DNA from 4 places in the Shewanella sp. ENK2 genome. Region 3 is predicted to be linked to each of the others. Evidence: predicted binding sites of a transcription regulator. Region 3 holds the regulator's gene; each other region holds the start of a gene.
The links. Region 3 encodes sigma-54, which starts transcription at its own class of promoters, with help from an activator protein. Its sites were predicted from a motif close to GTTGGCACGNNNNTNGNNT; they were not measured.
Positions count from the first base shown of each region.

Region 1 (6,219 bases), 800 kb from region 3:
AGTTCTTATAATCACTTGTGCTAAACGAGTGAGTGACATCACCGACTTAACCAGTATTTTTGCAGTCAATTAGGCCATTAAGATGACGGACGCTAAAACCAACAAACCGCTTGAAAATGAAGAACATGATTTTAGTCACTGGCAATTACCTGATGTGACTGAATCTCAAGCTGATGCTCCGTCAAACTTATTTGGTCACTTAGGTGCCAATAATCCGCCACCGCAAGCGGATGACAAACCGTTATTACCGCCAACCATGGCTGAGATTGAGCAAATTCGAGCAGAGGCAGAGCAAGAAGGGTTTGAACAAGGCAAAGCTGATGGGTATAACCAAGGGCTTGAGCAAGGGAAATTAGCAGGGTTAGAACAAGGTCACTCAGAAGGATTTAGCCAAGGCGAGCAACAAGGCTATGAAGAGGGATTGAATAAAGCGCATGAGATGTTGGAGCGCTTAACAGGCATTGTGCAACAGTTTGAGCAACCGTTAATGATTCTCGACGCTGAAATTGAGTCAGAAATGCTCACCCTTGCTATTAATCTGGCAAAATCCATTGTGGGCCATGAGCTAAAAACTCATCCAGAACATATTTTATCTGTGTTACGCCAAGGTGTTGACTCACTGCCTATTAAAGAACAGCAAGTAAAACTTCGATTACATCCTGACGACGCCACCTTAGTCACCAAAATGTACAGTGATGCTCAGTTAGCAAAAAACCATTGGGAAATCGATGCCGATCCTTCTCTGAATTCCGGTGACTGTATTATTAATAGCTTACGTTCAAGCGTGGACTTGCGAGTTGAAGAGAGAATGAAGCAGGTGCTCTCTCAGCTTCAAGAGCAAGCACAAGGTATTCAACATAATGTTCAAACGGTGAAATCGGATTCCAACCTTTATCAAACTGATATTGTCGATGAACTACCAGCAAGAGATTTGGATTCAATGACGACATCTTCACCAGTTCGAAATGAATCAGAAACAACGATTGCAGATGAGAATGAGCCTGACGCTGCATTGTCGCCAAACCAACAGTCCCCTGAAATAGCCAATCTAGCAGCATCGGACGCGCCTGTAGAGGAAGCGAGTCAAGCTCCTGACACTTCTGTAACTGCTGAGGATATCGACGATGCAAAGCCGTCAACATCAGCTACTGAATAAACTTAAAATACAAAGCCAAAAAGTCAGTCCTTTGCGCCCTGTTGCAAGTGGGCAATTGGTGCGTGTTGTAGGGTTAACGCTAGAGGCAACGGGCTGTCGTGCACCTGTCGGTAGTTTATGTTCAATTGAAACTATGGCTGGTGAGCTAATTGCTGAAGTGGTTGGATTTGATGATGAGCTCTTGTATTTGATGCCGGTAGAAGAATTAAGAGGTGTGTTACCAGGAGCAAGAGTTCAACCTTTGGGGGAGCAATCTGGGTTAAATGTCGGTTTAAGTTTATTAGGGCGCGTGCTTGATGGTAGTGGGGCACCGTTGGATGGTTTAGGCCCATTAAACACTGAACAGCAAGCATCAAGACATGCACCACCGATTAACCCGCTTTCTCGACGGGCTATTTCAGAACCCTTGGATGTGGGAGTCAGAGCGATTAATGCCATGCTAACCGTAGGTAAAGGTCAGCGTATGGGATTATTTGCTGGTTCTGGTGTCGGTAAAAGTGTGCTACTTGGCATGATGACCCGGGGGACTACGGCAGATATTATTGTTGTTGGCTTAGTGGGAGAGCGTGGTCGAGAAGTAAAAGAATTTATTGAAGAAATTTTGGGCCCTGAAGGTCGAGCTCGTTCGGTCGTTATCGCCGCGCCAGCAGATACTTCACCGTTAATGCGACTTCGAGCGTGTGAAACGTCTACACGAATAGCTGAATACTTTAGAGATCTCGGCTATAACGTCTTGTTATTAATGGACAGTTTAACTCGATATGCTCAAGCGCAACGTGAAGTTGCCCTTGCTGTCGGGGAGCCGCCAGCAACCAAAGGTTATCCGCCTTCAGTATTTGCCAAGCTGCCACGTTTAGTGGAACGAGCCGGTAATGGTGGACCGGGGCAAGGTTCTATTACTGCGTTTTATACGGTATTAACCGAAGGTGATGATCAACAAGATCCCATTGCAGATGCGTCTCGAGCGATTTTAGATGGCCATATTGTGTTATCAAGGACTCTTGCAGATTCAGGGCATTACCCTGCAATAGATATTGAACAATCTATTAGTCGTGTTGCGCCTATGGTTATTTCAGCAGAACACCTTGAGTCGATGCGACTGGTTAAACAAATGTATTCCTTGTATCAGCAAAACAGAGATCTTATTTCGATAGGTGCTTATTCCCAAGGGAGTGATCCTCGAATTGATAATGCGATTCGCCTACAACCGGCTATGAATGCCTTTTTAAGGCAAGGCTTTAAAGATGTAATTACTTTTGATGATAGTCAAACTATGGTTGGGCAGATTGCTGCTCAATGTAAATAATGCGCCGAACTGATCCCTTGTTAACCGTATTAAAGTTGAACAAAGAAGCTGAAGAGCAAGCTGCGCTTCAGCTCAAGTCTGCTCAGCTTGAACAACAAAAACATCAAAGCCAACTTGATGCGCTTAATAATTATCGGCTTGAATACATGAAACAAATGGGCGAAAACCAAGGAAAAACCCTCAGCGCAAGCCAGTATCATTCTTTTCATGAATTTATAAAGCAAGTCGATCAAGCCTTATTACAACAAGTTAATGCGGTAAAAGAGGCTGAGAAACAAACGGGTTATCGTCAGGTTCACTGGCAAGAGAAACAACAAAAGCGCAAAGCTGTTGAATTGTTACTTGAAAAAAACGCCCAAAAAGCTCAACAGCTTGCCAATAAAAAGGAACAAAAAGCATCAGATGAATTTGCTATGCAGCAGTTTATCCGCAAGAAATCTCGCTAAGGTCTTTTTATTATTTTTATCAATTCATCATTAGTTTCATTTCACTGTTTACTGTCATTAGTCTTACCCATTTGCAACTTTTTACAAAGATAAAAGTTTGGCATTTAATTTGCTTGTTACTTGTATTAACTTCGCAAAGTGTCAGCTTTGTGACAATGGATAAACCCCAGAAATGACCTTGTTAATGGTTTCGATTAGGGGAGTGATTTGGAGTTGGTTATGCAGCAGATGAGTAATATTTTATTAGGCAATAGTGGTAAAGTTGCAAGTGTTACTGGTTCAGATAAATCGCAAGGTGCTGATAATCAATCTTTTCTATCTGTTTTTAACCAAGCGTCACAAATGGATGTTGAAAAGACCAAGTTGGCAAAAAGTAGCGAGACAAATGTAGAAGAGCAGTCTGATGTCGCAATTGAAGAGGCTGATGTAGAGTTAATTTTTGCGCAAATTGGCATGTCTGAAAATTTTGATAAAGCCGGGCCTTCAGATCCAAGTGGCAAAGAATTGCCGTTAGATGAAGAACTTTTAGCGGACGAAGGCTCAGCAATAGATTCTGATATGCTGGATTCTGAATTATTGGCAAATACTCAGACAATCAACTCTGATGAACAACTTGAGACTGAGGTTGATGAAACCGTCAACGCTTTTCTATCATCGTTGACGGCTGAACAGCTCACTCAGTTAAGTGAGTTTTCATCAATGGATAGCGAGAAGTTAGCGAGCCTCACGCCAGCGCAGCTTAATCAATTGATTGCTGATTTCAATCGTCAGCATCAGCTAAGCGGTGAACAAGCTTTGCCTTTAATGGCTCTGACAGATAAGCAAGCTGTGCTTGCAAATGCTAATGAAGGTGCGGCTGACAGTGACTCAGTTAAAAACGTCGCTAATTTAGCGTCCAATACGCAAGCTAATACCAATCAAACAAATAATGCATCATTAGTGAATCCTCAGTCAGTGGTTAATACGACACTTGAAATGCAAGCCAGTAAAAATACTGCAGAGGCGAATCTCAATGCCGAAAAAGGCACGATAATAGGCGAAGCAAGCCAAGCAGAGACGAAGTCATCCTCTAAAGAGGTGCCTCAAATCAATTTGTCCAAAGCTGAGTTAACTGTGTCAATGGATAAACAAATAGCTAAAAATGCAGTGTTGGCCAGTTCAGCTGCTAGCGCAGCAACGTCTGAGTTAACACCAGAGTCAACTGAAGTAAAAGCATTACAAAATCAAAGCAGCTTTACGGCGCAACATAAAAGTGATGTCCCACAATTCCAGCTATCTTTACGCCAAGGGGCTGAAGCTGCGGTGAACATGCAAGATATGATTCAAAAATTTGCTCCAGTGATGAAGCAGCAATTAATCACTATGGTTGGACAAGGCGTTCAACATGCTGAAATTCGACTTGATCCTGCCGAGCTCGGCCATATGGTCGTGAGAGTTCAAGTTCACGGTGAGCAAACTCAAGTACAGTTCCAAGTCGCACAATCACAAACAAGAGATCTCGTCGAACAAGCGATTCCTAAGTTACGCGAAATGTTAGCTGAAGAAGGACTTCAACTTGCTGATAGTCATGTTTCTCAAGATGGTGATAACGAGTCGAAATCTGAATATGATGAACAAAACAGCAATGGTGATGCGATGTTGGATGAAATATCAGCACAAGAACTCGACATTGCAGCAAAACATTCACTGAGTAGCAATTCTGCTATAGATTATTACGCCTAAGTCGGTAATCTATAGCCAACAAGTTAAGACTGTTGGTGCGCTATAGCGAATGTTAATAATTTTACTGGCAGCGCAATAAATAAATGGAATGAATTATGGCTGAAGAAGAGTCTTTAGAGTTAACCACAGAGAACCAACCTAAAAGTAAAAAGAAGCTCATCATTTTTATTGTGATAGGTGTGGTGTTGCTTGCGGTTATCGCAGGTGCTGCAATGTTCTTTTTAGTTGGAGATGAAGAGTCTGCTTCAACGACACCGGGCACAGCAGCAACAAGTGAAGTGGTGGAAGATGATTCAACCAAAGGTAAAGCGAACTACGTCGGTATGCCTAGGCCGTTTTTGTTTAATTTACCAGGAGTCGATAGAGCAAGGTTAGTTGAAATTAAAGTTCAACTAATGGTACGTGGCGACGATGGTCAAACAGCTAAAATGCATATTCCTTTAATTGAAGATGCGTTACTGACAACATTTAGTGCTGCTGATGTTCAAAAGCTCAGTACTCAAGCTGGAAAAGACGAGTTAAGACAAATGGCCTTACTAAACGTGCAAAATACATTGCAACCTGTAGCGGGTCGAAAAATAGTCGAAAAAGTACTATTTACTGGCTTCGTAATGCAATAACGCCAGTGAAAAAGCCAAGGTGATGACGTGAGTGATTTATTAAGCCAAGACGAAATTGATGCGCTACTCCATGGTGTTGATGATGTCGATGAAGATGACATTAATGAGAATGACGATACTCGGGTATATGACTTCTCATCTCAAGATAGAATTGTGCGTGGGCGAATGCCGACGCTGGAAATTGTAAACGAACGTTTTGCTCGTCATCTTCGCATTAGCATGTTTAATATGATGCGCCGTGCAGCCGAAGTCTCGATTAATGGCGTACAAATGCTCAAGTTCGGCGAATACGTGCATACGTTATTTGTGCCAACAAGTTTAAATATGGTGCGTTTCAGTCCGCTAAAAGGGACTGCACTTATCACGATGGAAGCACGTCTGGTATTTATTCTCGTTGATAACTTCTTTGGTGGTGATGGACGTTTCCACGCCAAGATTGAGGGACGTGAATTTACCCCGACCGAGCGTCGCATTGTACAACTATTACTGAAAATTATTTTTGAAGACTACAAGGATGCTTGGGCGCCAGTGATGGATGTCGAATTTGAGTACCTTGACTCTGAAGTTAACCCTGCAATGGCGAATATTGTTAGCCCAACTGAAGTTGTGGTGATTAACTCATTCCACATTGAAGTGGATGGCGGCGGTGGTGATTTTCATATCACGATGCCGTATTCAATGATTGAGCCGATTCGAGAATTATTAGATGCGGGTGTTCAAAGTGATAAACAAGATACCGACATGCGCTGGGGCCAAGCATTACGTGATGAAATCATGGACGTGCAGGTTGGAATCGATGCCAATATTATTGAACATGAAGTGACTCTTAGAGATGTCATGGAGTTTAAAGCTGGTGATGTGATACCGATTGAATTACCAGAACACATCATGATGCGAATCGAAGATTTACCGACTTATCGATGTAAATTAGGTAAATCTAGAGATAACTTAGCGTTAAAAATCAGCGAG
Region 1 covers NZ_CP171406.1:437,052-443,270, reverse strand. Annotated here, with positions in the region: gene fliG (flagellar motor switch protein FliG) at 1-11, shown strand, start outside; gene fliH (flagellar assembly protein FliH) at 83-1,156, shown strand; gene fliI (flagellar protein export ATPase FliI) at 1,125-2,462, shown strand; gene fliJ (flagellar export protein FliJ) at 2,462-2,908, shown strand; gene ACGEDC_RS02090 (flagellar hook-length control protein FliK) at 3,128-4,630, shown strand; gene fliL (flagellar basal body-associated protein FliL) at 4,726-5,250, shown strand; gene fliM (flagellar motor switch protein FliM) at 5,278-6,219, shown strand, end outside.
Region 1: a site for sigma-54 is predicted at 3,005-3,023, ahead of ACGEDC_RS02090 (flagellar hook-length control protein FliK). Genes of this name have one in related genera too.

Region 2 (6,219 bases), 1.6 Mb from region 3:
AAATCCATCAAAAATGTTTTACCACGACCAACATCCCCCCAAAGGTAAATACCTTTGGCAACTTGCTGCTGAAGACTGATATCAGCGAGTTCTGCTACTTCTTCATTAACATTCACATTATGTTGGAGTTGAATAAATAGCTCGTTGAGGGCAAGTAGCGCTGTATGCTGTTCAGCATCATCGTGTAATCGCAATTGAGATGATTGAGATTGTGCTATTTTGCTTTGATAGAGTTCTAATAACGTTGTCACGCCAAGACCATATTGATTGGTTTATGAGTCACAATATATCAATTAAAAACAAGCTCAAGTATTTAAGGGAAATATAACTAGCGCTATGTGTGAGCCGTCGAGTTGAAAACAACTTGAAGTAGTTTGCTACCCTTATAGGCATACCCATGGTTCAGGCTTCATTACTATCTTGTCTATATCGAGCGAAATAAGACGAGAATAAGAAAGTGCTAAAACGCGATCAACTTCGTAAACCCCGTTAGTACGTCAGACATCTATATAAACGACTAACCTAAATTACACTTGTGTAAAGACGTAAGAAAGCTGTCCACGGCTTGAAACATTTGTTTTTTTGAAAATGTTTTGAATGTGCATTTTGACTGTATTAATCGAAATACTTAAGTTTGCTGCAATTTGCTCATTAGATAAGCCTTGGCAAACCAAAGACAGCACTTGCTGTTCTTTTTTGGTGGTTAATGACAGTAGCTCTGTTTGACGTTGTGTAATAGGTTGGCGGTTTCTTGATTGAATATAATGAGACATCGCATCATGACTGAAATACAATTTATTGTTGTCCAGATTCTTAAAGGCTTCGATGATCTCAATAATCGATGCATCAAAAGACAGTCCACCATGAAACCCATTTGCGATGAGCAAACTTTCAGTGTCAGAGGTCAATTGAGGGCAAAAAGCCAAATGTTTGCCGTCTGCAAGTAATTCTGCCGATAAGTTAGGGATGTGTAATTTAGGATCACTGACATAGTGCAGTAGAATTTTTTTGTGGTGCTCTGCTTGTTGCCACTGGAGGTTAAGCGGGTCGTGGCTAATGGTATTACATTTTAAAAGTTCAGTAATCTGGCAAAGCTGTTGGGTCAAACTTTCAGGTATTTCACCTAAAAAAATATCCGATACAATCATGTCACATCCTTGTTTATAAAACTCGACTATTGAAGATCCTTAACAATAGGTTCGTGAATAATAATTATTCTTAATCACAGTGTCCAGCAATAAGTGATGAGTTAGCAATTTAATTGATTCGAAATGTTTACAAGGTGAATTTTATGTAAATGCAATGTTATTTGTTGTTTTTAATTAGTTAGTTTACTATAAGTCGAAAATTTATAATAAAAGGATACTGCTGGGTATGAATAACAAAGGAAATGGGGTGACTTTTATCGGTCCCGAGACTTCATTGGATGGAGAAATGACGGTAAAAGGACCTGCTTTGATCGCTGGTCAAGTCAAAGGTGTTATTCGTTCAACAGACCAAGTTAAAATTGAAGTAGGTGGCGAAATTGACGGTGAACTTTACTGTCAAGAGTTACGTGTTTGTGGTGTTTTCAAAGGAAAATTACACTGTAACAGTCTCGTTATCGTAAGCTCTGGTGTGGTTGAAGGTGATGTTTCGAGTCATAAAATGGAAATTTATGATGGTGGTCAATTCTTAGGTGCAAGAACTAAAGGCCCTGAGCAAGGTGTATTACCTGAGCTAGCAGCTGATGAACAGCCTGTTGCTCCTTATTCTCAACCTTTTAATGACGAGCCGGCTTACGCATCCCCAAAGCCTGAAGCGCCTATTGCAGAGGCGCCGATAGCTCAGGCTGCAAAAGTGAGTAATGTTAACGTAATGGCCGAGCCTATTACTAACGTTGCTGTTGACACTCCTAAAGTAAAAACTGAAATAAAGCCTGATGTAACGCCTGAGATTAAGCCAGAGTTTGTCGCTGATGAAATGACAGTTAAGTCCGAAGTCAAGTCAGAAAAACCGGCTCAAGCACAAGAGATTCGTACTCCTGCACCATTAAATAGCGTGCCAGAAAGCGAACCAATGCCAGCGCCTAAGCCGATGTCAAAACTTGAGATTAAGCCACAACCAAATCCTCAAGCTCAGTTAGCGGCAAAAGCAGCAGCAGAAAAAGCGCAACAAAAGAAATCAGGTGCGACTAAATTTGTTGTTGCCGGTGTGGTATTAGCTGCAGCGGCAGTTGGTGCAGTAGTTATAAAGCCTGAATTAGGCGAAGCCTTGATGGCGAAAATTAATTCAACGACGAACACGCAATCAGCAAAATCTGAACCAGCAGTAGAAGATGCAAGTATTGCCAACGTTGAAACTACTACAGCAGTTGAAGTTATTGATGCTGAAACAGCCCTCGCTGAGCTAGATCAAGCTGCAGCAGCTAAAGCCGTTGAAGCTGAAGCGGCGACAGAGCTTGTTGCAGACGTTAGCGAAACGTCTTCTGACAGTTTTGATGAGTCTATCAATGAGACTTTGGCTGATGAACAAGCTGATTTATTAGCAGAACTAGAAGGCGTTGACAGTGAATTGACTGCCGACATCAATACAGAAGCTGATGATATTGTCGAAAGTGCTGCAGCGTCAGTTGAAGATGACAAAACAAAAGTTGATAGCCTGCTTGCTGATTTATTAGCAGAAGAGCGAGCTGACTCTACAGAAGCGGCTGAAGCGACTGAAGAAGCAACGACAACAGCGGGTAATTTATAAGCCTTAAAGCTTAATTTTACATGTTTAAAGGCCCTCATTTGAGGGTCTTTTTTATGCCTGAAACCCAGTGTGATACCACTCGGCGCAACGCTTTTTTCCTCAGATTTTGACAACATACCAACTTCTTTAGCCCATCCTTTAATCTATCGTTGTTTTGATTTTTATCCGTAAGTTTACGTTTCTTCTTGGAGTTTCAATTGTTATTGAGTGCTTATTTCTATTAGAACACGAATGAATTAATAGCTCTTTTGAGTCAATTTGGGAGACGAGAAGGATGCGCTAATCTTGTGCGCACCGAAATAGCGCTGCACTTATATGGTGCGAAAGTTTGAGGTTATTGAATGCAATAAATTAAATATTTCAACAAAAACATTATCTTACAAGTTTGGCCTAATGATTGAATTGTTATTGCAAACAAATTTATAACAATCACACTTTTGGAGGTCGAGATGAAACTCGTCAGCGCTATCATCAAGCCGTTTAAATTGGATGATGTCCGAGAAGCAATTGCAGGAATGGGCATTGAGGGAATGACTGTTACTGAAGTTAAAGGCTTTGGACGTCAAAAAGGTCACACAGAACTTTATCGTGGCGCAGAATATCAAGTTGATTTTCTTCCTAAAGTAAAATTAGAAATTGCGACAAAATCTGAAAATTTAGACATGCTAATTGAAGCTATCACAACAGCAGCTCACACCGGCAAGATTGGTGACGGCAAAATTTTCGTAACTGATCTTGAACAAGCAATCCGTATTCGTACGGGTGAGCTTGATAACGAAGCATTATAAGGGGGCTGAAATGGAAGAGTTAGCAGCGTTAGGAACAACAGTAACAGAATTACGATTTGCATTAGATACATTCTACTTTTTGATTTCAGGTGCGTTAGTGATGTGGATGGCAGCAGGTTTTGCCATGCTTGAAGCGGGTTTAGTTCGTTCAAAGAACACCACTGAAATTTTAACTAAAAACGTTTGTTTATATTCAATTGCCTGTGTCATGTACCTACTTGTCGGTTACAACATTATGTATGTTGATAATGTTGAGGCGGGTTGGTTACCTTCATTTGGTTCATTAATAGGGTCACAATCAGCCGATGCGGATCACGCACTTGAGTCAGATTTCTTCTTCCAAGTTGTGTTTGTCGCTACTGCAATGTCGATTGTGTCTGGTGCTGTTGCTGAGCGTATGAAGCTATGGTCATTTTTACTTTTCTCGGTGGTATTAACAGGTGTTATTTACCCAATTGAAGGATACTGGACATGGGGTGGTGGTTTCATTTCTGCTGCTGGTTTTGTTGATTTTGCAGGTAGTGGTATCGTGCACATGGCCGGTGCAGCAGCAGCGATTGCTGGCGTACTGTTACTTGGGGCTCGTAAAGGGAAATATGGCGCGAATGGAGCAGTAAACCCAATTCCTGGTTCAAACTTACCAATGGCGACATTAGGTATGTTTATCCTATGGATGGGTTGGTTTGGTTTTAACGGTGGTTCTCAGTTATTAGTATCAGATGCTGAAAATGCATCAGCAGTAGCAAAAATCTTTGTTAACACAAACTCTGCTGCCGCATTTGGTGCAGTATCAGCACTCATTGTTTGTAAAATTGTTTGGGGTAAAGCTGATTTAACCATGATTTTAAATGGTGCATTAGCTGGTTTAGTTGCTATTACCGCTGACCCATTATCGCCTTCATTATTGATGTCTGCAGTTATCGGTGTCGTTGCTGGTGGTGTGGTTATTTTCTCAATCGTTGGTTTTGACCGCATTAAAATCGATGATCCAGTAGGCGCAATTTCAGTGCATGGTGTATGTGGTTTCCTAGGCTTAATGCTAGTGCCATTATCAAATGCTGACGCAAGCTTTGGTTCGCAGTTATTTGGTGCTGCAGCAATCTTCACTTGGGTATTTGCCGCTTCATTTGCTGTTTGGTTTGTCCTTAAAGCAACTGTTGGTATTCGTGTTACTGAAGAAGAAGAGTATAACGGTATGGATGCATCAGACTGTGGTGTTGATGCATACCCAGAGTTTGTATCGATTAAATCAGCGGGTTAATAACTGAAAAATCGTTTATAAAACCGTGTATACGTGTATAAAAGCAGAGCTATTTAGCTCTGCTTTTTTGTTATACTGATGAGATACCAATGCTCTTATTTGAATAGGTCTCACTATGGCTAAGTCACTTAGGTTAACGCTTCTTATTAGTGTTATAGCACTTGCGGGAATAACGATGACTACGCTAAGCCATGCGGGTAAAGTTGTGGTTCGTAAATCATCTGAACCCTTTGATGCCTTTGCCGTTAGAGATGCGGTTCAGCAAGATCATCAGTGGCAAGAAATGCTACGTATGCAACAACAAATTCAAATCCTTCAAGCGTTGCCTTTAGGGTGCCTCGCAGTCGCTGTTCCATACCATTATTATAATTGTGCAGGCAGTATGTACCGACCTTATATGCATCAAAATCAAGAGTTATTTATTCAAATTGACCCGCCTAAAATACCACAAGTAAAGTAATTACTATCTTCTTGGTAATGTGCTTCGCTATGTTCTTAGCGATATACATTGCCCAGTTTATTCCGTTTCAGTTGATTGTTGCTGAACAGCCTTAACCTTATTGAAAATATTTTTTGTCACATTTATATATCTCAATTTTCGTACATGCATCTATGCTTAATAAAGGTGTTTTATGCGGAGCATAAATATGTTTCAAAAATATGAAAATAACAAAAAAAATAATAATGCAATTTTACCTCGCAATAATATACAGCTAAGCCTTTGTTTGGCATTGCTATTACCTCTCTTTCTTTTTGGTTGCTCTAGCACTCAACCCCATAAAAGTTCAGCTAATGCCACGGAGTTATTTAATGACAGCTACTTCACGCCAACGGCAATACCAGCAACAGAAACAATCTATGAGTTACCTGAAGGAATGGTTAATGAGATTAAAAAAGCGTATGCCCACTCAGGTGGAGTTGTTGGAAATAAAAAGCCGGTTAATGTTTGGCTTGCTGAGTACATTGATGCAGAAAATGGTGGATTTGAATATCGTGATCATTATACGCGAATGGCCAGCGTTACCGCACAAGAACGAGCAGGCAATTGCATGTCTTTAGTTGTGCTGTCCACTGCAATAGCTGAGGCATTAAATGTCCCTGTTAAGTACCAAGACATAGATGTCGAGCCTATTTGGGATAGACGTGGCGGTTTTTATCTTGTTAATGGTCATGTGAATATGAAGCTGCTCCATCGAGACGACATCAACTCATACAGCTTTAGAGGGTCTGAAATTTTAGTCGACTTTTTACCTGAGCGTTCAATTAGAGCCTATAGAATAAAGCAGATAAACAAGCAGACTTTATCGAGTATGTACTTCAATAACGTTGCAGCAGAAGCATTAGTTAAAAACGAGTATGACTTAGCTTATGCACTATCTAAAAGAGCGATAGAATTAGATCCATATTATGTAAATAGCATTAATACCTTAGCTGTGA
Region 2 covers NZ_CP171406.1:2,824,796-2,831,014, forward strand. Annotated here, with positions in the region: gene zapE (cell division protein ZapE) at 1-251, opposite strand, end outside; gene ACGEDC_RS12310 (helix-turn-helix transcriptional regulator) at 528-1,148, opposite strand; gene ACGEDC_RS12315 (polymer-forming cytoskeletal protein) at 1,375-2,733, shown strand; gene ACGEDC_RS12320 (P-II family nitrogen regulator) at 3,183-3,521, shown strand; gene ACGEDC_RS12325 (ammonium transporter) at 3,532-4,782, shown strand; gene ACGEDC_RS12330 (hypothetical protein) at 4,898-5,242, shown strand; gene ACGEDC_RS12335 (tetratricopeptide repeat protein) at 5,430-6,219, shown strand, end outside.
Region 2: a site for sigma-54 is predicted at 3,118-3,136, ahead of ACGEDC_RS12320 (P-II family nitrogen regulator). Genes of this name have one in related genera too.

Region 3 (6,219 bases):
TGTAAAGGGAGAAGCAGTTTCTAATATGGCGTTGAATGCCGTATAAAAAATAAGCAGGTTATGGTGTGGGTCATGACATTATTATAGTTAACTATCACTGTTTGTTGTTGATAATTTGCCGTTGATTGGTTTAATGCGCTTTGAGCAGCGCAAAAGCTTAGTTTAAGCGTATTCCCGAGTAGAATATGAGGTTAATAAAGCATGGCTGATAGCGGTTTGGAGTCGTAAATTTCAATGTTTTGCTAGTAAGTGATAACTAGCAACGAGTTAGCCTGAAAGCGTTAAATCATATAAAAGGATTAGCTTTCTTCGTCAAATTTGTCGTTAATCAGTTGGCAAACCGCATCTAGTGCTTGCTGTGCATCAGGACCTTCAGCCTGAACAGTAATCACTTTTCCTATACCACTTTCTAGCATTAATAAACCTAATACACTCGCTGCGCTGGCTTGTTTTTCACCTTGAATCAAGGTAATGCTGGCTTTAAATTCCGTAGCCAATATAGCTAATTTTGTTGCCGCTCGAGCATGAAGCCCAAGTTTATTACTGATGGTGATTTCTCTGGAGATATTCATCGTCACAGGTTGAGCTCTCGGTGACGAGCGCTAACTTGGTGTTTACTGTTACTGAAGCGCTGTGTGAGTTGATCTGCAATATAAACCGAGCGATGCTGTCCACCTGTGCAGCCAATCGCGATGGTAAGGTAACTGCGATTATTGCGCTCAAGGTGCGGCATCCAAGTATCAAATAAATTCTCAATCTGCCAGATGAACTTATTGACTAGGGGTTGTCTGCCTAAGAATTCTTGTACTGGTTGATCAAGACCCGTTAATGGTCTTAACTCTGGCTCCCAATGTGGGTTTGGCAAAAAGCGGACATCAAACATAAAGTCGGCTTCAGTAGGCATACCGTGCTTGAATCCAAATGATTCAAAGTGAATGACTAATTCTTTATCAACACTGCCCATAAGAATTTGTCGGACTTGATCGCTCAAATCGTAAATATTCAGCTGAGATGTGTCGATGTAGTGATCAACCATTTTGGCAATTGGTTCGAGCAATCGACCTTCAAGTTGAATCGCTTCTTGTAATGAGATTTGATTTTTTGACAGCGGGTGTAATCGACGTGTTTCACTGTATCGTTTAAGCAGTACTTGATCATTGGCATTTAAAAATAAACTAATGATAGTGGTATCGTCGGACAACAAAGCGATTTGCTGCTCTAATACTTTGCCTTGCTCTTCGATATTGCGCACATCAACACTGATGGCGACAAGTTCGTTATTTCCTTTTAGCTGCTCTAGTAGGCTGCCAATCAGTGGGAGAGGTAGGTTATCAACACAGTAATAACCTAAATCCTCTAACACTCTTAAAGCAACTGACTTACCTGAGCCCGATCGTCCTGATACGATGACAAGTTTCATGCAGTAATAACCTGATACAGTTCTGTAGCGTCATGACTCTTTCGAAGTCTTTTAAGGATGAGTTTATCGCTTAATTTCTCAGCCATACTTGATAACGTGCTTAAGTGTTGCTGACATTGCTCAGAAGGAACCAATAAGGCAAATAAAATGTCTACTGGCTTCTTATCAATAGCATCAAAGTCGATAGCTTCTTCACATTTGATCAAAATAGCGATCGGCGATTCAATGTCGTCTAAACGCCCATGTGGAATCGCAATGCCATTGCCGATACCTGTGCTACCCATTTTTTCACGTGCTATTAAACTTTCGAAAATAGCTTGTGAAGATAGAGTAGGGTACTGGTCAGCCATTAAATTGCTGATAAGTTCCAGTACCTTTTTCTTACTGCCCGGAGTGGCACAGGTAGTGCACGCCGGCTGCAGGATGGTGCGAAGTTCCATCGTTAGTGTTTAATTAACTTCTCTTTGTGTTTAATTACCTGACGGTCTAATTTGTCTATCAGGGCGTCAATTGCGACATACATATCTGCGTTTTGAGATACGGCAAAAACTTCACCTCCTTTGAGGTGCAATTTAGCTTCGGCAATCTGTTGTAACTTTTGTACATTGAGCACAACGTGAACATTATTGATCTGTTCGAAGTGACGTTCAAGCTTTGAAAATTTAGTTTGCACATACTCACGTAAAGATTGAGTAATTTCGATATGGTGTCCAGTCAGGTTAATTTGCATAGATCATCCTCCAATAACAAAGGCTTATAAGCTTTTGCGTTGGTTTGAGGGAGGGATGAGCATTGCTTCACGATATTTGGCGATCGTACGCCGAGCAACATTGATCCCTTGTTCAGCCAGTAGCGTCGCCATTTTACTATCGCTAAGTGGCTTTTTCTGGTTTTCTGCAGCGACCAGCTTTTTGATAAAGGCTCTGATTGCTGTAGATGAACACTCTCCGCCATCATCGGTACTTACGTGGCTAGAGAAGAAGTATTTTAGTTCAAAAAGGCCGCGAGGGGTGTGCATATATTTTTGAGTTGTAACCCGTGAGATGGTCGATTCATGCATCTCTACCGCTTCGGCAATATCATTTAAAACCATAGGCTTCATGGCTTCTTCGCCGAACTCAAAGAAACCTTGCTGGAATTGAACAATACAATTTGCCACTTTTAACAGGGTTTCATTGCGGCTTTCAATACTTTTAATAAACCATTTGGCTTCTTGTAAGTGACCGCGAATGAATTGGCTGTCAGCTTGATTGGCTGAGCCTTTTGCCATGGCGGCATATTGCTGATTTACGCCTATTTTAGGCATATTATCTGGGTTTAATTCTACGACCCAACGGCCATTCTTTTTAAACACTGTGACATCTGGGATGACGTACTCATCTTTGATTGGAGTAATTTGTAACCCTGGGCGAGGGTTCAGTGTTTGGATAAATTGAATCGCTTCGCGTAAATCATCTTCTTTAAGCTTGGTTTTACGCATTAGTAATCTGAAATCACGACCTGCTATTAAATCTAGGTGTTCAGATATCAGTAATTTTACATTTTCTATGCAAGGGATTTCGCTTGGGTATTGTCCCAATTGAATCATCAAACATTCGCTTAAATTTCTTGCAGCGACACCCACTGGATCAAAATGTTGTACACGCTTTAATACGGCTTCAACCTCATCAAGTTCAATATCCTCAAGACCGAGTGCATCGAGAATATCTTCTGTTGATTGAGTTAAGTAACCTCTATCATCAATTGCGTCGATGATGGCTGTCGCAATGGCGAGGTCATTTTCAGAAAATGGGGTTAAGTTTTTTTGCCATTCTAAATGTTCGTATAAACCTTCAGTCGTTTCACCTTGAAATGGCATATCGTCATCACGGCTTACAGCGCCAGAACCTGAGTTAGGAGAGGCGGTGTAGACTTCATCCCAAGTGGTATCCATTGGTAAGTCTTCAGGCATGGACTCTTTCGTAAGTGACTCTGTTGTATCGACTGATGAGGTGTCTTTTTCTACGCTGACTTGGCTGTTATCGCTAAAATCGGTGTCAGTTTGCTGAGTATTGTCTTTGACTGGTTCTTTTGCTTTGGCAAACTCATCCTCAAGCTCAAGAAGAGGATTTGAGTCAAGTGCTTGCTGAATTTCTTGCTGTAGCTCCAAAGAGGAAAGTTGCAATAAGCGAATGGCTTGTTGCAACTGCGGGGTCATTGTCAGGTGTTGACCCATTTTAAGTTGGAGTGAGGCTTTCATTTACCGCTTATCCCTAATTGAATTTCATCATCGCGACTACAATGTTATGGGTCTAGCACCTTTGTAAGTGTTAGCTAGACTTTAACCGAACTTGGGTTCTACTTTGCCAAAAATTAGCGTTAAGTTTTGAGTCTAGTGTATAACGCTAAAAAGTGGGACTGGTTGGCCGCGAAAATGCCATACTTGTACACTAAAGAATGCTAACTATAGCTTGAATTGCTCACCTAAGTATACTGACCTGACTTGCTGATTGTCTAAGATCTCAGCAGGTGTACCTTCAGCAATTAAATCTCCGTGGCTGACAATATACGCACGCTCACATACATCAAGTGTTTCACGGACATTATGGTCAGTAATCAATACTCCAAGACCACGATTTTTTAGTTGTTGAATAATTTTCTTAATATCTATCACAGAGATAGGATCAACACCCGCAAATGGTTCATCTAATAAAATAAACTTAGGATTGGCGGCTAAAGCGCGTGCTATTTCTACACGTCGACGTTCACCACCTGATAGAGCCATACCTTGGCTGTCACGAATATGGGTAATATTGAACTCTTCTAATAAGTGCTCTAATTCTTCGATTCGTTGCTCACTCGATAAGGTTTTGCGGGTTTGCAGCACTGCCATGATGTTATCGTGCACAGTGAGTTTTCTAAAAATACTGGCTTCTTGAGGTAAGTAACCAATACCTTTACGAGCACGTAAATGCATTGGGTCTGCAGTCAAGTCGTCAGAATCAATCAAAATACGACCTTTATCGCTTTTGACTAAGCCTACAACCATATAAAAGGTTGTGGTTTTACCTGCACCATTTGGCCCTAAAAGACCAACAATCTGACCCGTTTTAACGGTTAGGCTAACGTTTTTGACAACTTGGCGGCTTTTATAGCTTTTTGCTAAGTTTTCAGCTGTTAAGGTAATTTGTGTCATTATTGCTTTTGCTCTGCCGCAGGGGTCGTTATGTCTGCATTGGTTGAGTTTTGAATATCAGATTCTTGAGGGGTGACTGATTCAAGGAGGGCATCAGTGTTAGTTTCAACAGCATTTGCCTCAGGAGTCACTGTTTGATTCTCAGTTACATTGTTAGGTACATTATCAGTCGTATCAGCATCTGGGTTATCAAGCGAATCATTATTTTCTAACGGCGCTTCGTCTGAGTTATCAAGTTCTTCGTTTTCTTTATTCAAGTCAGGGTAATTTTCTGGCTGAAAAATTGTGATAACTCTGTCTTTTCCTTCACCTGTGCTTTCAGCGATCAGTTGCTGTTTATCAATATTATAGCTAATGAGATTACCAGTAACCTGACTGCCTGCCTGGTCAAGTTTTGCATTGCCTTTTAAGGTTAAAATACTGGTCGAAAGCTCATATTTTATTTCGTTTGCACTTGCGGTACCGATACGGCCATCATCGAGTTCTTGTGAGAATGTGGCTGGATTACCTGTCGCAATCATGGTTTTTTTGCCACCCGACTCTTCACTGAATGCACGTAATTGATCGGCATTAATATTAATGGTGCCTTGCGTCACATTCACTGGGCCGAAGAAAATCACTTGGTTATTTTTAATATCTGCTTTTTGGCTGACGGCAGCGACTTTAAGCTCTTGTTGTAAATCACCTTCTTTGGCATGAACGCCGGTGACTGTCACTAAGCTCAATCCCATTAGGCTCATACCAAGAATACTTTTTCTAATAAAGTCTGTTTTCATAAGCTTATTGAGTGAAAATGTCAGTGTTTTACTTTGCTTCATATGTTCCTTCTACCTGACTTAAAAGCTCTAACTCTTCGGCATTTAAATCAGCATAAAGGCCTAAGCCTTGTATTTTAAAATCTTGTCCTGAGACATTAATCTGTCGATCAGACGTCATGATCATGGTATTTAAATCTAACGCAAGCATACTTGTGGTTAGCGATTGTACTGGTTCATTGATGTTTATTGCATCAATAATAACATTTTTTTCTAGCACCACTTTACCGGTTTCTTTATTAAGCTTGCCTAATTCAGCGGTTAATTGCCACTCAGCTTCGCCGTTTTCTGGATAGATAAGGTATACAGGCTCAGTGAATAGGGTTTCATTGGTTTGCTGAAAGTGTTCCATGTGTTTTGCTGAAACCCGGCTTTGTACTAATCCTTGCTCGTTAAATTCTGTGCTTCGTAAGTCATTAGCGATGAATTCTGGACGCGCGGGATCGGGAAGCTTATTGGCTTCCATTTGACTACGCTTCACTTGCACTTGCCAGTATAAAACTAATGCTGCACCAAAGAAGCCGAGAATAGCGAGGGTGGTACGGCTCATATACTCATTCCGTGGGCGGTTTCGAATTTGTCTTGGCTAACAAGCAGTAAATCAGTTAACTCACGTAAAGCGCCGTTACCGCCATTAATGCGAGTGATCATTTGGCAATGTTGTTTTACGTATGGGTGACCATCTGCTACGCAAACAGCTAAGCCCACTTCTTTCATAACGGGTAAATCAACCATGTCATCACCGATATAGGCAACTTCATCTGGCGTTACATTATAAATACTGAGTAACTCTTTAAATGGTGTGAGCT
Region 3 covers NZ_CP171406.1:1,237,939-1,244,157, reverse strand. Annotated here, with positions in the region: gene ACGEDC_RS05605 (HPr family phosphocarrier protein) at 300-572, opposite strand; gene rapZ (RNase adapter RapZ) at 575-1,420, opposite strand; gene ptsN (PTS IIA-like nitrogen regulatory protein PtsN) at 1,417-1,860, opposite strand; gene hpf (ribosome hibernation promoting factor) at 1,863-2,150, opposite strand; gene ACGEDC_RS05585 (RNA polymerase factor sigma-54) at 2,175-3,659, opposite strand; gene lptB (LPS export ABC transporter ATP-binding protein) at 3,864-4,595, opposite strand; partial or broken gene lptA (lipopolysaccharide transport periplasmic protein LptA) at 4,790-5,335, opposite strand; gene lptC (LPS export ABC transporter periplasmic protein LptC) at 5,400-5,960, opposite strand; gene kdsC (3-deoxy-manno-octulosonate-8-phosphatase KdsC) at 5,957-6,219, opposite strand, start outside.

Region 4 (6,219 bases), 1.4 Mb from region 3:
TATGTACAAAGTAAGGTTTTCATCTTAGATGATAGGCAACAAAAAACGGCTTAATAAGCCGTTTTTATTGTATTGATTGAAGCTATCTCAATGGCGCGATTTATAGCACTGGCTCTACGGTTTTCTTTAACCAATCTTTCAACATACGAGTTTCATACTCAAATGGTCGTTGATTTCTTGTAGAATTAGCACCGTACATGAAGTTCATGTCAACTAGCTTTTCATCTCCGGCAATAACAACGTTATCGCCTTCAGTGATACGGTAAGTAAACGTCATTCTAGGTGGGTACAAATCTTTAACGATTCGTAATTCATTAGCAGACGTAGCCCCGAACGTTGGTCTTAAGTCGCCTGCTAAGTCCACATCTGAAACTATCATTTCGAGTTTCTGATTTGGCTTGAGTATCTTCTCAGCTTCTTTATTGATATTTTTAGTCATGGTATCAAAAAGCGTTGTTCAAAGCGCGACTTAACTTCTGTAGCCGTTTTTAAATCACGATAATTTTTAGGCTCTTGCCATTCAACTTTAACGATGCCCTCTTCTGTGACTGGATTTTCAATCACTTCTTCATCAGCGATAGCAACATTACACATTAGTGCGCCTGCAATAAGTAAATGTTTAACTTTCATATATAGTCTCCTGGCAGTGAATTTGTCGCAATGTATTCATTGCATCTCAATATAATAAGCCCAACCTGTATATAAGCTTAACGCAAAGCGACTTCCTTTGCTGTAAGACATTCACCTTTATACAAGCAAGTAAAAAGGGATAAATATTATTAGCTGCTTTTTTGTTCAGCTTTTGTTCAGTCAGTGATTGCTAATATACATCCCAAGCAAACGTACTGCATCATATCAACCCCATTAGATGATTGCGTCACTGCCATTAACGCTCAAGGAATTAGCGCAACAATAAACCTACGAGTTTTAACTGGAGTAATACTATGAACAACATCACTATGAACAACGCTAAAGTAACTATGACTAAGAAAATAACCCTTGCTGCGACCTTTTTCGTCACAATGGCATTATCTTCTTCAAGCTTTGCTCATCAATTTGATGTCGATGCAGAAGGCCAACAAGCGATTCAAGAACATCACCAGTTAATGAACCAGCACATGGCTTCGGCAGAACAAGAGTATACCGCTGAACTTGAACAAGAATTTAATCAGCAGCTTGAAACTGCAGAGCATAACTTCATGGAAAAAAATGCGCTAATCGTGGATTAGACTTTGATGACGAATCTGAAGTGTGTGAAGGCTAAACCTTAAAGGTTAGTTACCGATATGAAAATGCAGCCTAATGGCTGCATTTTAGGTTTTCTGAACGTTAAAATGGAAATAATGCACTGAGTTTTGGATAGTTCTTTTTAAGATCTTTCTTCTTGGTACTAAACTTTTTACCCTGGGGAGTATGCTGCCCGGAAGGAACAAAAGGTAATTCATTACCTGTTCTGTCTTCATAGAGTTGCCCTGCTATCAAGTCAAAGTCCTCAATAAAAGGGTATGCATAATCATCTTTTGTTGGCCACAAAGTCAGCTCTCCTAAACAATCGGGATCAGCAATCACCTTGTTATACCAGTCTTCACCCAGAGAAAGTAAAAAGCCTCTAAACTCTGCGAAAGCATAATCAGAATCACAACCTGTGATAATGTACGCCGCTCCCCATATATTCCAATGATAACTACGGCGCATCTGCTGTCCGAACATTTTATCAAATGCGGCTAATGCGTCATCATCAAGCTCGGTTAGCTTAGCCGTCAGTTCACTGTGGCACTGCTGCTCTGACTGTTGCGGCTCAGTACGCGTCACTAAGTCCCAAAATTCAGCTTCTGTCATGTCACTTTTCCTAATCTTTTTGGAAACTATTCACCAAAATATCTCAACTCGCGTTATTCTACACCACAACGAACTCATTGCTTTACTATCAATAACAATACCTCATGAATAAATTCAGTACCGTTAACAATCCGCTCCCTCGCAGACTTATCATATTGATGGCATTTTACGTCTTATTGTCTATTCTGGCTTTGCTACGTTCATACGCCATTCAAGGAATCGATCTGTTTACGATTGGCGTAATACCAGTGCTATTTGGACTCGTTAAACGCACTCACTGGGCCAGTTTAGTGTTAAAAATATACCTCGCAATCCAAACATTGGCGATGTTGGCTTTATCCACAACAGCTATTATTGCCTATCAAATCACCCCTGAAGATGTAAAAGTCGAATTCAACGGAGTGAGTATACCTGTACCCGCTATTGCACTGAGCGCTGTGCTCATTTTGGGGTACCAATATTGGGTCGCGTTTAGCCAAAAAACCACGCAGTATTTGAAACCTGATTGTTAATGTCTTGTGCAAGAATAGCTATATTCACGTAGAAGCTTAAGGTAAAATGCGCCCATAAGACGCATTTATAATAAATAAGAAGAAGTCATTTATGGGCCACCTATCCCCCAGTGAACTATCAATTTTATTGCTAGAGCCTTCAGATACTCAGCGTAAAATTATCACCGCACGCCTACAACAAGAAGGTGTAAATAGCATTCAAACTGCATCAAGTATCACTGATGCAAAAGACATTATCTCAAGACACACTCCAGATTTAGTCATCAGCGCTTTGCACTTTTCAGATGGCGAAGCGACCGACTTGCTCAGTTTCATCAAGCAAAGCACTCAATTTAATGACATTCAATTTATGTTGGTTTCTAGTGAGTGTCGACGCGAACAACTTGAAGTGTTCAGGCAATCAGGGGTCGTCGCCATTCTACCGAAACCATTCGATGCCGATCACCTAGCGACTGCGCTCAATTCAACCATCGATTTAATCAGCAACGATGAACTGGATTTAAGTCATTTTGATGTACAAGATATTCGTACATTGGTGGTCGATGATAGCCGAATGGCACGTAATGTCATTAAGCGAACCATTGGCAACTTAGGCATTAGAATCATTAGTGAAGCTGAAGATGGGGCGCAAGCAATAGAACTCATGCAGCAACAGATGTTTGACCTAGTCATCACAGACTACAACATGCCGAGTGTCGACGGTCTAGCACTGACCCAATATATTCGCAATGAAAGTCAGCAATCCCATATCCCAATATTAATGGTCTCATCTGAAGCCAATGATACACATCTTAGTAATGTATCAAGTGCGGGAGTGAATGCACTTTGCGATAAACCTTTTGAGCCTAAACTGGTTAAGCAGCTGCTGTATCAACTATTAGAAGATTAATTTTACTGTGGCACTCGTCATTTTCGCCCCAAAAGCTGGGCAAAGGGGTCATTTACGTCGTAAATGTCACCAAAATGCCCTATTGCTACACAATTATCAGATAAAATGCTTTCAAAGCCCCATGGCTTATGGCATGTTAATCTAGTTTTAAATAAACACATCTATGGAAAGCAGAGAATATCAACATGAACAAAAGTGAATTAATTGCAAAAATTGCAGAAAATGCTGAGTTAACTAAAGCAGAAGCTGGCCGCGCACTAAAGTCTTTTGAAGAAGCTGTTACTGAAGCCATGAAAAATGGTGACAAAATTTCTATCGTAGGTTTTGGTTCTTTTGAAACCTCTGTACGCGCAGCTCGTACTGGCCGCAACCCACAGACTGGCAAAGAAATTCAAATTGCTGAAGCAACTGTACCAAAGTTCAAAGCGGGTAAAACATTAAAAGATAGCGTTAACTAAGATTAACTGCTTGAAAATAAAACCTCCACTTCGGAGGTTTTTTTATGTCTATTGATCACCTTTCTATTAGAAACTCGCCTCATAACTGCACAAAAAAAGTGCGCCTCTGCCTCAATACTATGCAACATTTTTGCTACATCATAGTGCGAGAGAGCATAAACCATTAATAGTAAAGCATTTATAAACATGGCACATCATTAGCAATAACTCATACAGATGAAATCAACATTGAACCTTGCTGCCCGATAATCAAGCAACAGGTGAAATGAATAATAAAAACTTTGAGGGAATGAAAATGAAAAAAACCTTATATAAAGCTATTGCGCTATCTACAGGCTTATTATTATCTGGTTCTGCATTAGCAGAAGTCACCGGTAATATCGGTGCGACGTCAAACTACCTGTGGCGTGGTGTAAGCCAAACTGATAACGGTGCAGCTGTACAGGGTGGTATTGATTATGCCGCTGATTCTGGCTTTTATGTCGGTGGTTGGGCTTCAAACGTTGATTTTGGTGATGGCACAAGTTACGAGTTAGATATTTACGCAGGTTACGGCGGTAATATCACTGAAGATTTAAGCTACGATATTAACTACCTTTACTATGCCTACCCAGATTCTCCTGGTAGTGTTGATTTTGGTGAAGTCACTGTTGGTTTAGCATGGAAATGGTTAGATGTTTCTTATTCACACACTGTCAATGGCGGCGATGATATTGCTTCTGATCCACTTGATTCAAAAGACATGATGTATGCACAAGCTAACCTCACATTCCCACTAACTGAATCACTGTCTTTAGGCGTGCATTACGGTTATTCAGATGGCGATATCATTACTAGCTGGTATGGTACTGATAGCTACTCAGAATACAATGTATCGTTAAGCTCTGATACTGATTACGGTACTGTTTCATTTACTGCATCTGATACAGATTTAGATGATGACGACGCAAAAATTGTACTAGGCTACTCGTACAGCTTTGGTTTATAAGCCATAGTCATTCAATCTGGCACCAATGCGAACTAGCTTAGGTCGGCATCGTGCCAATTGTTACACCTCAAACGCCACTCTAATGAGTGGCGTTTTTGTGTGTCAAAGAAACTTTTTGATAACTGCGTTAAGCAAAAAAATAAATAACTGCTACATTGAATTTATAGGAGTAAGTAAACCTTTGGGTGCAATTTGAATGCATATTCTTCGTGGTTGTTTTACAGGAATATCGTAAGCTTCAGCGCTCAATACCCATGATATCAAAGCACAGCTAAAGGCTACCTTTGATATTTACAGCTTATTTGTCACACAGGGACACCACAAATAAGCATGAAATAGAGGGTAGAATAATGGCTAATATTACTGAAAGCATTCCTAACGATACAGAAATCGACGCAATGGTATCACCAAGAAATAAACGTTCAGCTGAAATTATTGAACGAAAACGTCAAGTTAAACGACGCTTAGATGACTATCTTGAACAAGCAGAATTACGTAAAAGTTTAGGTGACGACTTAGAAGATGATTTTTAAACTTCACATAACCTTACTCAGCTTGCCAAATTAATCCCACGACTTAAGGTAATACGCTAAGCCTGCGCACTCCAGATATACTGTGCAAGTCGGATACTTCTGCTCACCACATTCAGTGATAACCAGTGCATTGCCGCCCCTATCAGCCGTTTGACCTCTTAAATCGTTTTTCAATGCGCTTAGACTTGGAATCGGGTAACGCAAATGATCTGCCGACACACTGCAAAAAGAAGTAAAAACTTCACCTAATGGGTCGTTTTCGTGATTATAAAGTTCACTTGGTGAATACAAATCAACGGTTGAAGCCTCAACCTTAGCGACTACATACTCTTCTGCATTGGTGCGAAATTTAACGCCATTACAACCAGCAAGCACGACAATCAGCAAACAGATTGTATATACGCTTATAATGTTATCTATCTTCATAAAATCCCTTTTTGTTGGCATACACATCCCAGTGTATGCCTAATCCATTTTTTATCCTTGCGCATTTAACTGCTTTTGTTTAGCAAAGTATTCACGGGTTAGTGCAAATACCACAGGGCTTAACAATGCTAATGCAATCAAGTTTGGAATAGCCATCATGGCATTTAATGTATCTGCAAGTAACCAAATAAACTCAAGCGAACTCACAGCACCAATCGGTACCACTAAGGTCCAAATTAATCTAAATGGCTTAACGACTTTATCACCAAATAAGTACTGCATGCATTTTTCACTGTAAAAGCTCCAACCTAGGATGGTCGTAAAAGCAAATACAGCTAATGCAACGGCAACAATATAATTACCCATAGGCAGTGCATGTGAAAACGCAAAGGATGTTAACGCAGCGCCTGTTTCACCCGAAGTCCATGCTCCCGATACAATAATAGCCAAACCGGTAATCGAACAAACAATAATCGTGTCGATAAACGTACCTAACATCGCCACTAAGCCTTGTTTAACAGGCTCATTGGTTTGCGCAGCAGCATGGGCAATAGGCGCACTACCTAAGCCTGCT
Region 4 covers NZ_CP171406.1:2,663,152-2,669,370, reverse strand. Annotated here, with positions in the region: gene ACGEDC_RS11760 (GGDEF domain-containing protein) at 1-54, shown strand, start outside; partial or broken gene ACGEDC_RS11755 (DUF3016 domain-containing protein) at 101-630, opposite strand; gene ACGEDC_RS11750 (hypothetical protein) at 945-1,229, shown strand; gene ACGEDC_RS11745 (DUF4240 domain-containing protein) at 1,330-1,839, opposite strand; gene ACGEDC_RS11740 (hypothetical protein) at 1,944-2,351, shown strand; gene ACGEDC_RS11735 (response regulator) at 2,443-3,240, shown strand; gene ACGEDC_RS11730 (HU family DNA-binding protein) at 3,426-3,698, shown strand; gene ACGEDC_RS11725 (TorF family putative porin) at 3,994-4,686, shown strand; gene ACGEDC_RS11720 (hypothetical protein) at 5,037-5,219, shown strand; gene ACGEDC_RS11715 (hypothetical protein) at 5,250-5,645, opposite strand; gene ACGEDC_RS11710 (alanine/glycine:cation symporter family protein) at 5,697-6,219, opposite strand, start outside.
Region 4: a site for sigma-54 is predicted at 3,884-3,902, ahead of ACGEDC_RS11725 (TorF family putative porin). Genes of this name have one in related genera too.